Regions from separate parts of the Pseudomonas sp. SDO5591_S426 genome, predicted to be linked through region 1. Evidence: predicted binding sites of a transcription regulator. Region 1 holds the regulator's gene; the other holds the start of a gene.
The links. Region 1 encodes FliA, which starts transcription of late flagellar genes. Its sites were predicted from a motif close to CTAAAGTTTNNNNNNNNNNNGCCGNTAA; they were not measured.
Positions count from the first base shown of each region.

Region 1 (4,844 bases):
GTCGGTTTCTTCGCCGACCAGTTCCAGGTTGATCTCTTTCTTGAGCTGGCGAGCAAGGTCGCGAACCAGACGCGGGAAGCGCCCGAAGACTTTCTTGATCGGTTGCATCCGGGTCTTCATGACCGCGGTTTGCAGGTCGGCCGTGACCACGTCGAGGTTCGACACAGCCTTGGACATGGCTTCATCGGCGCTGTTGGCACCGAGGCGGACCAGGCGGTTACGCACCAGCACCAACTCGCCGACCATGTTCATGATTTCGTCGAGACGCGCGGTATCGACCCGCACGGTGGTCTCGGCTTCGCTGGCCGGTTTTTCCGCCGGTGGCGCGGCCGGGGCACGGGCCGGAGCCGGTGCAGCAGCGGCGGCAGGCGTCGGTGTTTCGGCTTTCGGCTCGGGTGCCTTGGCTACCGGTTTCGGCGCCGCAGCCTTGGCGACAGGTGCTGCAACCGAGGCGCTGGCGCCGGTTGCCGTTCCAGCCGTCGCGCCCACTTCAGTGAACTTGCCTTTGCCGTGCAATTCGTCGAGCAGCGATTCGAATTCGTGATCGCTGATCAGGTCGCTACCGGCTGCAGCAGCGGCTGGCGCGGCTGGCGTCGGCACCGAAGCGATGGCCGATTCCAGCGCATCGACGGCAAAGTTACCTTTGCCGTGCAACTGGTCGAGCAGTGCTTCGAATTCGTCGTCAGTAATGTCGGAGCTGTCGCCCGCGGCCTTCGGCGCTTGCGGCGCCGCAGGGGCAGCAGGTGCCACTGCATCGACGGCGAACTGGCCTTTGCCGTGTAGCTGGTCGAGCAACGACTCGAACTCGGCATCGGTGATTTCGTCGCTGGCAGCGGCATCGCTGGCAGGCGCTGGAGCAGCCGCCGGTGCCTCGGCCTGAGCCTTGACGGCGTTCAGCGAGTCCAGCAGTTGTTCGAATTCATTGTCGGTGATGTCACCCGATTCGCTTTCGGCGACAGGTTCTTCAACCACTTCGGCGACAGGCGCAGGCGCCGCCTCGTCCGCTGTTTGCGGCTCGGCCAGTCGGGCCAATGCGGCGAGCAATTCAGGCGTGGCAGCCGTGATCGGGCTGCGCTCGCGGACTTCGCTGAACATGCTGTTCACCGCGTCCAGTGCTTCGAGAACCACGTCCATCAATTCCGAGTCGACGCGACGTTCACCCTTGCGCAGGATGTCGAACACGTTCTCGGCGATGTGACAGCACTCCACCAGCTCGTTGAGCTGGAGGAAGCCGGCGCCCCCTTTTACAGTGTGAAAACCGCGAAAAATTGCATTGAGCAAATCCGCATCATCCGGACGGCTTTCCAGCTCGACCAGTTGCTCGGACAGTTGCTCTAGAATCTCGCCGGCCTCAACCAGGAAATCCTGAAGGATCTCTTCATCGGCGCCGAAGCTCATTAATGGTGTGCTCCTAACAGAACAGGTCTAAAAACCTAAAATCCAAGGCTGGATAACAAATCGTCCACATCGTCCTGACCGGACACAACGTCTTCTCTTTTATCGGCATGAATCTGCGGACCTTCACCCTGAGAGAGATGTTTTTGTGGATCTTTTTCTGCAAGCATCGCTTCACGGTCATGTTCGATGCCCGCAAAGCGGTCCACCTGACTGGCCATAAGCACGAGCTTGAGCAGGTTGCTCTCAACTTCGGTGACCAGTTGGGTCACTCGCTTGATCACTTGACCTGTGAGGTCCTGATAATCCTGGGCAAGCAGAATATCGTTGAGGTTGGTCGACACGGCGCGGTTGTCAGTGCTGCTGCGCGCCAGGAATCCGTCGACGCGACGGGCCAGCTCGCGGAACTCTTCAGCCCCGACTTCGCGACGCATGAAGCGTCCCCAATCGGTGCTCAAGGCCTGGGCTTCGTCAGCCAGGCTGTTGACCAGCGGCGTGGCGTTTTCCACCAGATCCATGGTGCGGTTGGCCGCGGCCTCGGTCAGCTTGACCACATAACCCAGACGCTCGGTGGCGTCGGTGATCTGTGACACTTCCTCGGCTTGCGGCATGTGCGGGTCAATCTGGAAATTGACGATCGCGCTATGCAGCTCGCGGGTGAGCTTGCCCACTTCCTGATACAGGCCGCGGTCACGGGTCTGGTTGAGCTCATGGATCAATTGCACAGCATCGCCGAACTTGCCCTTTTCAAGGCTCTCGACCAGTTCGACGGCGTGTTTTTTCAGGGTCGATTCAAAATCGCCCTGCGAAGATTCGTTATGCCCCATAGCTCCCCCGTGGCGCAGTTCAACCGATGCGTTCGAAAATCTTCTCGATTTTTTCTTTCAACGCCTGGGCCGTGAAGGGTTTGACCACATAGCCGTTTACACCGGCCTGGGCCGCTTCGATGATCTGCTCGCGCTTGGCTTCAGCGGTCACCATCAGCACCGGCAGGTGCTTGAGCTTTTCATCGGCACGCACGTGGCGCAGCAGATCGATACCGGTCATGCCAGGCATGTTCCAGTCCGTTACCAGAAAGTCGATGCTCCCGCTGTTGAGAACCGGAATGGCGGTAGTGCCATCGTCGGCCTCGACCGTGTTGGTGAACCCAAGGTCACGCAACAGGTTTTTTATGATCCGCCGCATCGTTGAGAAGTCATCAACGATGAGGATTTTCATGTTCTTGTCCAATTCGACCTCCAAGCAGACTAAAACGCGCCCAGCACCTGGGCGCGCCATTTCAATCAATCTGGCAAAACACTCGATGACTGTCTGGAGTACAGCGGATCGAGACCGGCGCGGTTCATCACCCCACCAGCCACGTCACAGTGCCCCCACACTGCCTTCAGCGCGCTCGCCACTCTCCCAAACGCCCCCGCAAACGGGCCGCGCACTGGCTGTGTAACTGGCTGACCCGAGACTCGCTGACTCCCAGGACCTCACCGATTTCCTTGAGATTCAACTCTTCGTCGTAGTACAGCGCCAACACCAGTCGCTCACGCTCCGGCAAATTGGCAATCGCGTCCGCCAGCGCCGCCTGGAAGCGTTCATCTTCCAGATCGCGTGACGGCTCGAGATGAGCACTCGCGCCATCCTCGTGCAGCCCTTCGTGTTCGCCGTCCTGCAACAGATCGTCGAAACTGAATAACCGGCTGCCCAGGGTGTCGTTCAAAATCCCGTAATAATCGTCGAGACTCAATTGGAGTTCGGCCGCAACTTCGTGATCTTTAGCGTCACGGCCGGTTTTAGCTTCAATCGAGCGAATGGCATCGCTGACCATGCGGGTATTGCGGTGGACCGAACGTGGCGCCCAGTCCCCCTTGCGCACTTCATCGAGCATGGCGCCGCGGATGCGGATGCCCGCGTACGTCTCGAAACTCGCGCCTTTGCTAGCGTCGTATTTGGTGGAGACTTCCAGCAGGCCGATCATCCCGGCCTGGATCAAATCTTCGACCTGGACACTGGCCGGCAGACGCGCCAGCAAGTGATAGGCAATGCGTTTGACCAGCGGCGCATAACGCTCGATCAGCTCGTACTGCGCATCGCGTGCCGACTTCTTGTAGAGGTTGTAGCCGCTGGCTGTCATAGAACCGGTCCTGCCGTTTGTTGCACGAGGCGCTCGACGAAGAATTCCAGATGCCCGCGCGGGTTGGCAGGCAGCGGCCAGGTGTCGACCTTCTGTGCGATCGCCTTGAACGCCAGCGAGCACTTGGAGCGCGGGAAGGCTTCGTAGACGGCACGTTGTTTCTGCACAGCCTTGCGCACGCTTTCGTCGTAAGGCACGGCGCCGACGTATTGCAGGGCGACGTCGAGGAAGCGATCCGTGACTTTGGTCAACTTGGCGAACAGGTTGCGCCCTTCCTGCGGGCTCTGGGCCATGTTGGCCAGGACGCGGAAGCGGTTCATGCCGTAGTCGCGGTTAAGCAGTTTGATCAGCGCGTAGGCGTCGGTGATCGAAGTCGGCTCGTCGCAGACCACCAGCAACACTTCCTGGGCCGCGCGAACGAAACTGACTACCGAGTCACCAATACCCGCAGCGGTGTCGATCACCAGCACGTCGAGGTTGTCGCCGATGTCGCTGAAGGCCTGGATCAGGCCGGCGTGCTGCGCCGGGCTCAAATGAACCATGCTCTGGGTGCCGGACGCGGCCGGAACGATGCGGATGCCGCCGGGGCCCTGCAACAGGACGTCGCGCAGCTCGCAGCGGCCTTCGATCACGTCGGCCAGGGTACGTTTGGGTGTCAGCCCCAGCAGAACGTCGACGTTCGCCAGTCCCAGGTCGGCGTCCAGCAGCATGACGCGCCGGCCAAGCTCAGCCAAAGCCAGGGACAAGTTCACTGACACGTTAGTTTTCCCGACGCCACCTTTGCCGCCGGTCACCGCGATCACCTGTACGGGATGCATGCTGCCCATGTTATTTCTTTACCTTGTCTTGCATAGACGGAGGCCACATTACTGGCTGCGCGTTCGCAAACGGAACAATGCATGGCAGACCATCGATGTAGGTACAAAAACTATTCATTGTTACCTCAGCCTACCTGCTTGGTGGGGCTGTGGTAGATATCAGCGAACATGTCAGCCATGGCTTCTTCGCTGGGCTCTTCCTGCATTTGCACGCTAACGGCGCGACTGACCAGTTGATGACGGCGCGGCAGATGCAAATCATCCGGAATCCGCGGGCCGTCGGTCAGGTAGGCCACCGGCAATTCATGGCTGATGGCCAGGCTCAACACCTCGCCCAGACTCGCCGTTTCATCCAGTTTAGTCAGGATGCAGCCAGCTAGCCCGCAGCGCTTGTAACTGTGATAAGCGGCCGTCAGAACCTGCTTCTGGCTGGTGGTTGCCAGGACCAGATAATTTTTGGAACGGATGCCACGCCCGGCCAGGCTTTCGAGCTGCATGCGCAGCGC
Region 1 covers NZ_JBSVXD010000026.1:25,526-30,369, reverse strand. The annotation lists gene ACW9JC_RS08340 (chemotaxis protein CheA) at 1-1,398, opposite strand, end outside; gene ACW9JC_RS08335 (protein phosphatase CheZ) at 1,434-2,222, opposite strand; gene ACW9JC_RS08330 (chemotaxis response regulator CheY) at 2,242-2,613, opposite strand; gene fliA (RNA polymerase sigma factor FliA) at 2,780-3,520, opposite strand; gene fleN (flagellar synthesis regulator FleN) at 3,517-4,347, opposite strand; gene flhF (flagellar biosynthesis protein FlhF) at 4,464-4,844, opposite strand, start outside.

Region 2 (4,844 bases), on a different contig from region 1:
TACGTGATGCAAAAGCGGCAGGCATAAAAAAGGAGTCCCTGAGGACTCCCGTTTTTATACCTGCCGCTTTTACATCACTTCGCCTGGTAAATGATCCCCGGGCTGCACTGGACCATCTGGTAATGATCCGGCAATCCGTTCAGCGCTTCGGACGCACCGAGGAACAGATAACCGCCCGGCTTCAACGTGCTGTGAATGCGCAACAGGATGTCCTTCTTCACTTCGGCAGAGAAGTAGATCAGCACGTTGCGGCAGAACACAATGTCGAACTTGCCGAGGCTCGCGTAACTGTCCAGCAGGTTAAAGGAGCGGAACTCCACACGACTCTTGATCGGCGCCTTGATGGCCCAGCGTCCCGGCCCTTTCGGGTCGAAATAGCGCTGCAACCGCTCGGGCGACAAGCCGCGACCGATGGCCAGGCTGTCGTACTCGCCGGTCTTGCAATTGGTGAGCATGGTGCCGGACAGATCGGTGGCCACAATCTGCACGCCCATTTTCAACTGGCCAATGTTGGTCCGCTCGAACTCGTCAATGGACATCGACAGCGAGTACGGTTCCTGACCCGACGAACACGCCGCCGACCAGATCCGCAGACGCTGACCGGGACTGGCTTTGATCGCTTCAGGCAGTACCTTGTTCTTCAAGACCTCAAACGGATAGGTGTCACGAAACCACAGGGTCTCGTTGGTCGTCATCGCATCCACCACCATCTCGCGCAATCCGCTGCGCGGCTGGGTCTGGATGCGCTGGACCAGCTCACCGAGGGACTTGATGCCTTGCTGTTCCATCAGCTTGTTGAGACGGCTTGAGACCAGATACTGCTTGTTTTCACCGAGCAAAATGCCACAGGCTTTTTCCAGGAACACCCGGAACTGTTCGAAATCCAAATTACCCGTAGACAATGCTGCCGCCTCTTAAATCGTGTTGACTGCCAGGGGCCGAACGCCCCTAGCTGATGTCTGCTGCTTTGATCCGGTTGACTACCCGGGATGCCAGGTCATCAGGGCGGAATTTGGCCAGGAAGTCATCGGCACCGACTTTCTTGACCATCGCCTGATTGAACACACCCGACAACGAAGTATGCAGGATGATATGAAGCTTTTGCATGCGTGGGTCGTTGCGGATCTCGGCCGTCAGTGTGTACCCGTCCATCTCCGGCATCTCGATGTCGGAGATCATCATCAGGAACTCTTCTTCCGGCTTCTTGCCCTCATCGACCAGCTTGCGCAGGTAGTCAAGCGCCTGCTTGCCATCGTTCAACGCCACCACTTCGACACCGACCGTCTGCAGGCAACGCGTAACCTGCTTGCGCGCCACCGACGAGTCATCGACCGTCAGCACGCGTAACGACAGCGCCTTGTGCTGGGTTTCGACATCCACCACGCCGACGGAAATCGCTTCCGGTGTCGGCGCCACTTCCGCCAGCACCTTCTCGACGTCGATGATCTCGACCAATTGGTTGTCGACCCGCGTCACCGCCGTCAGGTAGTGATCGCGACCGGTGCCCTTGGGTGGCGGATGAATCTCCTCCCAGTTCATGTTGACGATGCGTTCCACCGAGCGCACCAGGAAACCCTGGGTCTTGGTGTTGTACTCCGTGATGATCACGAAGGGATTGTTCTTGTCCTTCAAAGCACCGGAGCCGGTCGCCATTGCCAGATCAAGGATCGGAATGGTCGCCCCCCGAATATTCGCCACGCCGCACACGACAGGACTGGACTTGGGCATCAGCGTCAGTTGGGGGCATTGCAGCACCTCCCGAACCTTGAACACGTTGATCCCATACAGCTGCTGACCGTCGAGACGGAACAACAACAGCTCAAGGCGATTCTGCCCCACCAGTTGCGTGCGCTGGTTCACCGAATCCATTACACCAGCCATGCCCAGACTCCTACACCAACGCTAAGTGTTGTTGCGACGCACATTCATCTCTAAACGGCACGGCGCTTGCTTTTTATCTTTCTATGAACACAGAACCGACATTTTTCCGACACCTGACCACACCCTGCCGCAAATGGCTTGGTGCGTTGGCGGCTGTTTGCCTGTTCAACGCTGGCAGCCCTGCCCTTGCTGACGCAGTTACCTTGCCTGACATGCTTATCGGCGTCACTCAGGGCTTTCTTGAATTCACCGTAGAGGACTATCTGGCTACCAGTCAAACGGAAGGTCGCTACGAAATCCAGGTCAACCAGCTCGATCCCCGCTTGCGCATGCCGATGTGCGACAAGGAATTGACAGCCACGCTGGAGAGTCCGGCCAAGCCGCTGGGCCGGGTCACGGTCAAGGTTCGCTGCGAAGGAACATCGCCCTGGACCGTCTTCGTACCCGCTCAAGTCCGCCTGTTTCGCGACGTCGTGACCACCACCCGACCGCTGCGGCGCACCGGCATTGTCGAGCCTGGAGATGTCATGTTGCGCGAGCGCGATATCAGCGTGATCACCCAGGGTTACCTCACCTCCCTGGACCAGGCGATCGGGCAACGACTTACCCGACCAATGGTCGCCGATCAGGTGATTACCCTGGTGCACCTCGAACAAGCTGAAGTCATCCGCAAGGGCGACCAGGTAGTCATTACCGCCCGCAGTGGTACGCTCAGCGTGAAAATGCCCGGCGAAGCGCTGTCCAACGGCGGCATGAGCGAACAGATCCGGGTGAAAAACCTCAATTCCCAACGGGTCATCAAGGCGCAAGTCACCGCGCCCGGCCAGGTGGAAGTGTCGATGTAAGAGTTCTCTGGAGAGTGGCGCCGAACGAAGGTGTTCCCTAAACTGTGCCCCATGCAGGGCAAGCGTTGGCGCGCGCAAGCTCATTGATAAATGAGCCTAAAGTTTTTCGGGGTATGGCCGAAAACATGGCAAGCGTCCAAATTCCCAGAGGTTTTTATCATGGTCATCGATTTCAGCCGTTTGAACAGCTCCTCGTCACTTACGGGCAGTACACGTACCAGCGTTGCCAAGGAAACCGCCGATTCCGGCAAATCCGCGCCGCTGAATACCCCGGCCGAACAGGCCAGCACCGTCACTAGCGGGGAATCGGTACATCTCAGCAATGAGGCTCAACAGTTGCAAAAGGTCACTGATACGCTGCGCGATCAGCCTGCCGTCGACAAAGCCCGCGTGGCCGAGTTGAAAGCAGCGATTGCCGATGGCAGCTATAAAGTCGACAGCAACCGCGTAGCCAGCAAACTGCTCAACTTCGAAGCCCAGCGCTAGGGCCACGGCCCGCGCCAGGCTTTTGGACGCTTAAAACCCAAGGCCAGCCATGCACGACACTAATCTACTGCAACTGATCACCGATGATTTTGCTCCAGCGCAACAACTGCTGGAGTTACTGCGTACTGAGTCGCTCGCCTTGCATGGTCGCGACATGTACCTGCTCGAAGACATTCTGGCGCAGAAGCAGGCATTGATCATTTTGCTCGAACAGCATGGCCGCAAGCGCAGCGAAATCCTCGCCAGCCTCAATCTGCCCACCAACCGCAGCGGTCTGGAGCAACTGGCCAGCCAGTCCAGCGTTGGCGACGCGTTGCTGGCACAAAGCGATGTGCTGACCGACCTCCTGACCCAATGCCAGGCCGCCAATGCCAACAACGGTCAGTCGATCGTCGTACAGCAGGTCGCCACGGCCACCCAGCTGAAAATTCTTACCGGCGGCGAGCCTCCAGCGCTCTATGATGCCAGCGGAACATTTTCCAAGCTTGTGAAACCGCGCCCACTCAGTCAGGCTTGAGCCCGCCGATGAGCCCGCTCTATCAAGACGCGAAACATGCTGGCAAAATGCTGGCCAGCCGTAGTCAAAATTTGCCTGGAGATTGATTAACCGTGTCCAATGCCTTAAATGCGGATGATTCTCCGCAGCCACCCAAGGTGCTCAGCACGCCCCTGGAAATCTCCGGCAACCTTCGCCAGCTGCAAGAAAGCCATGACCCGCTGATCATCACGTTCCACGAACGCAGCCAGCGCTTCCAGAGCTATCTGGTGGACGTAGACCGTGACAGCAACACGATCGCCCTCGACGAAATGATTCCCCGTGACGGCGAACGCTACCTGCTGGCCGGCGAACCGTTCAGGGTCGAAGGTTTCCATGAAGGCGTGCGTATCGCCTGGGAAAGCAATGGCCCGCTGACCATCGACGAGTCCGGCGGTGGTCGTTGCTACCGTGGCACGCTGCCTGACGAAGTGGTTTACCACCAGCGCCGCAATGCATTCCGCGCTGCATTGAAACTGGCTCAACTGGTCAATGTCGACCTGGATGGCGAGAAGCTCAAGGCACCGATCAGCGGCAAGCTGCTGGATATTTCCGCCACCGGCTGCAAGTTGCGCTTCGAAGGCGACATCACCGGCAGCCTGCAACTGGGCCAAGTCTATGACCGGTTCTCGGCCGCCCTGCCCTTCGGCAAGATGACGGCTCCGGTTGAACTGCGCTATCTGCACTTCGAAGAAAGAATCTCCACCACCTTCGCCGGTGTACGCTTCCACAACATGAGCGGGCTGGTGCAGCGGCAGGTCGAGCGGTTCGTCTATCAGCTCCAACGCGAAGCACGTCGTTTCGACAAAGACGATCTCTGATAGCAACGCTTCAATAAAAAACGGGCAGTCCCTCGCGGTGACTGCCCGTTTTTTTATGCCTGAGTGTTAAGGCCTGGCTTCGGTGAAACTTTGTTCCCTGCCCGAATCCGGATCCTCTGGCGGCGTGTCGGTTGGCGGCTCCGGTTCCGGCGCTGGCTCGGGAGGAATCGGATTCTGCATCTGATCCTGCACCACCTGCTCATCCACTCGCGGATCAAGTGCCGCCACCAATGGCGAACTCGACATGCTGTCTGGCATGGCGACGTGATGCAGCGG
Region 2 covers NZ_JBSVXD010000195.1:5,312-10,155, reverse strand. The annotation lists gene cheR (protein-glutamate O-methyltransferase CheR) at 75-902, opposite strand; gene ACW9JC_RS25590 (chemotaxis protein CheV) at 949-1,881, opposite strand; gene flgA (flagellar basal body P-ring formation chaperone FlgA) at 1,965-2,726, shown strand; gene flgM (flagellar biosynthesis anti-sigma factor FlgM) at 2,886-3,212, shown strand; gene ACW9JC_RS25575 (flagella synthesis protein FlgN) at 3,262-3,729, shown strand; gene ACW9JC_RS25570 (flagellar brake protein) at 3,822-4,568, shown strand; gene ACW9JC_RS25565 (MFS transporter) at 4,635-4,844, opposite strand, start outside.
Region 2: flgM (flagellar biosynthesis anti-sigma factor FlgM) is a predicted target of FliA. The motif match lies at 2,823-2,850, and genes of this name have one in related genera.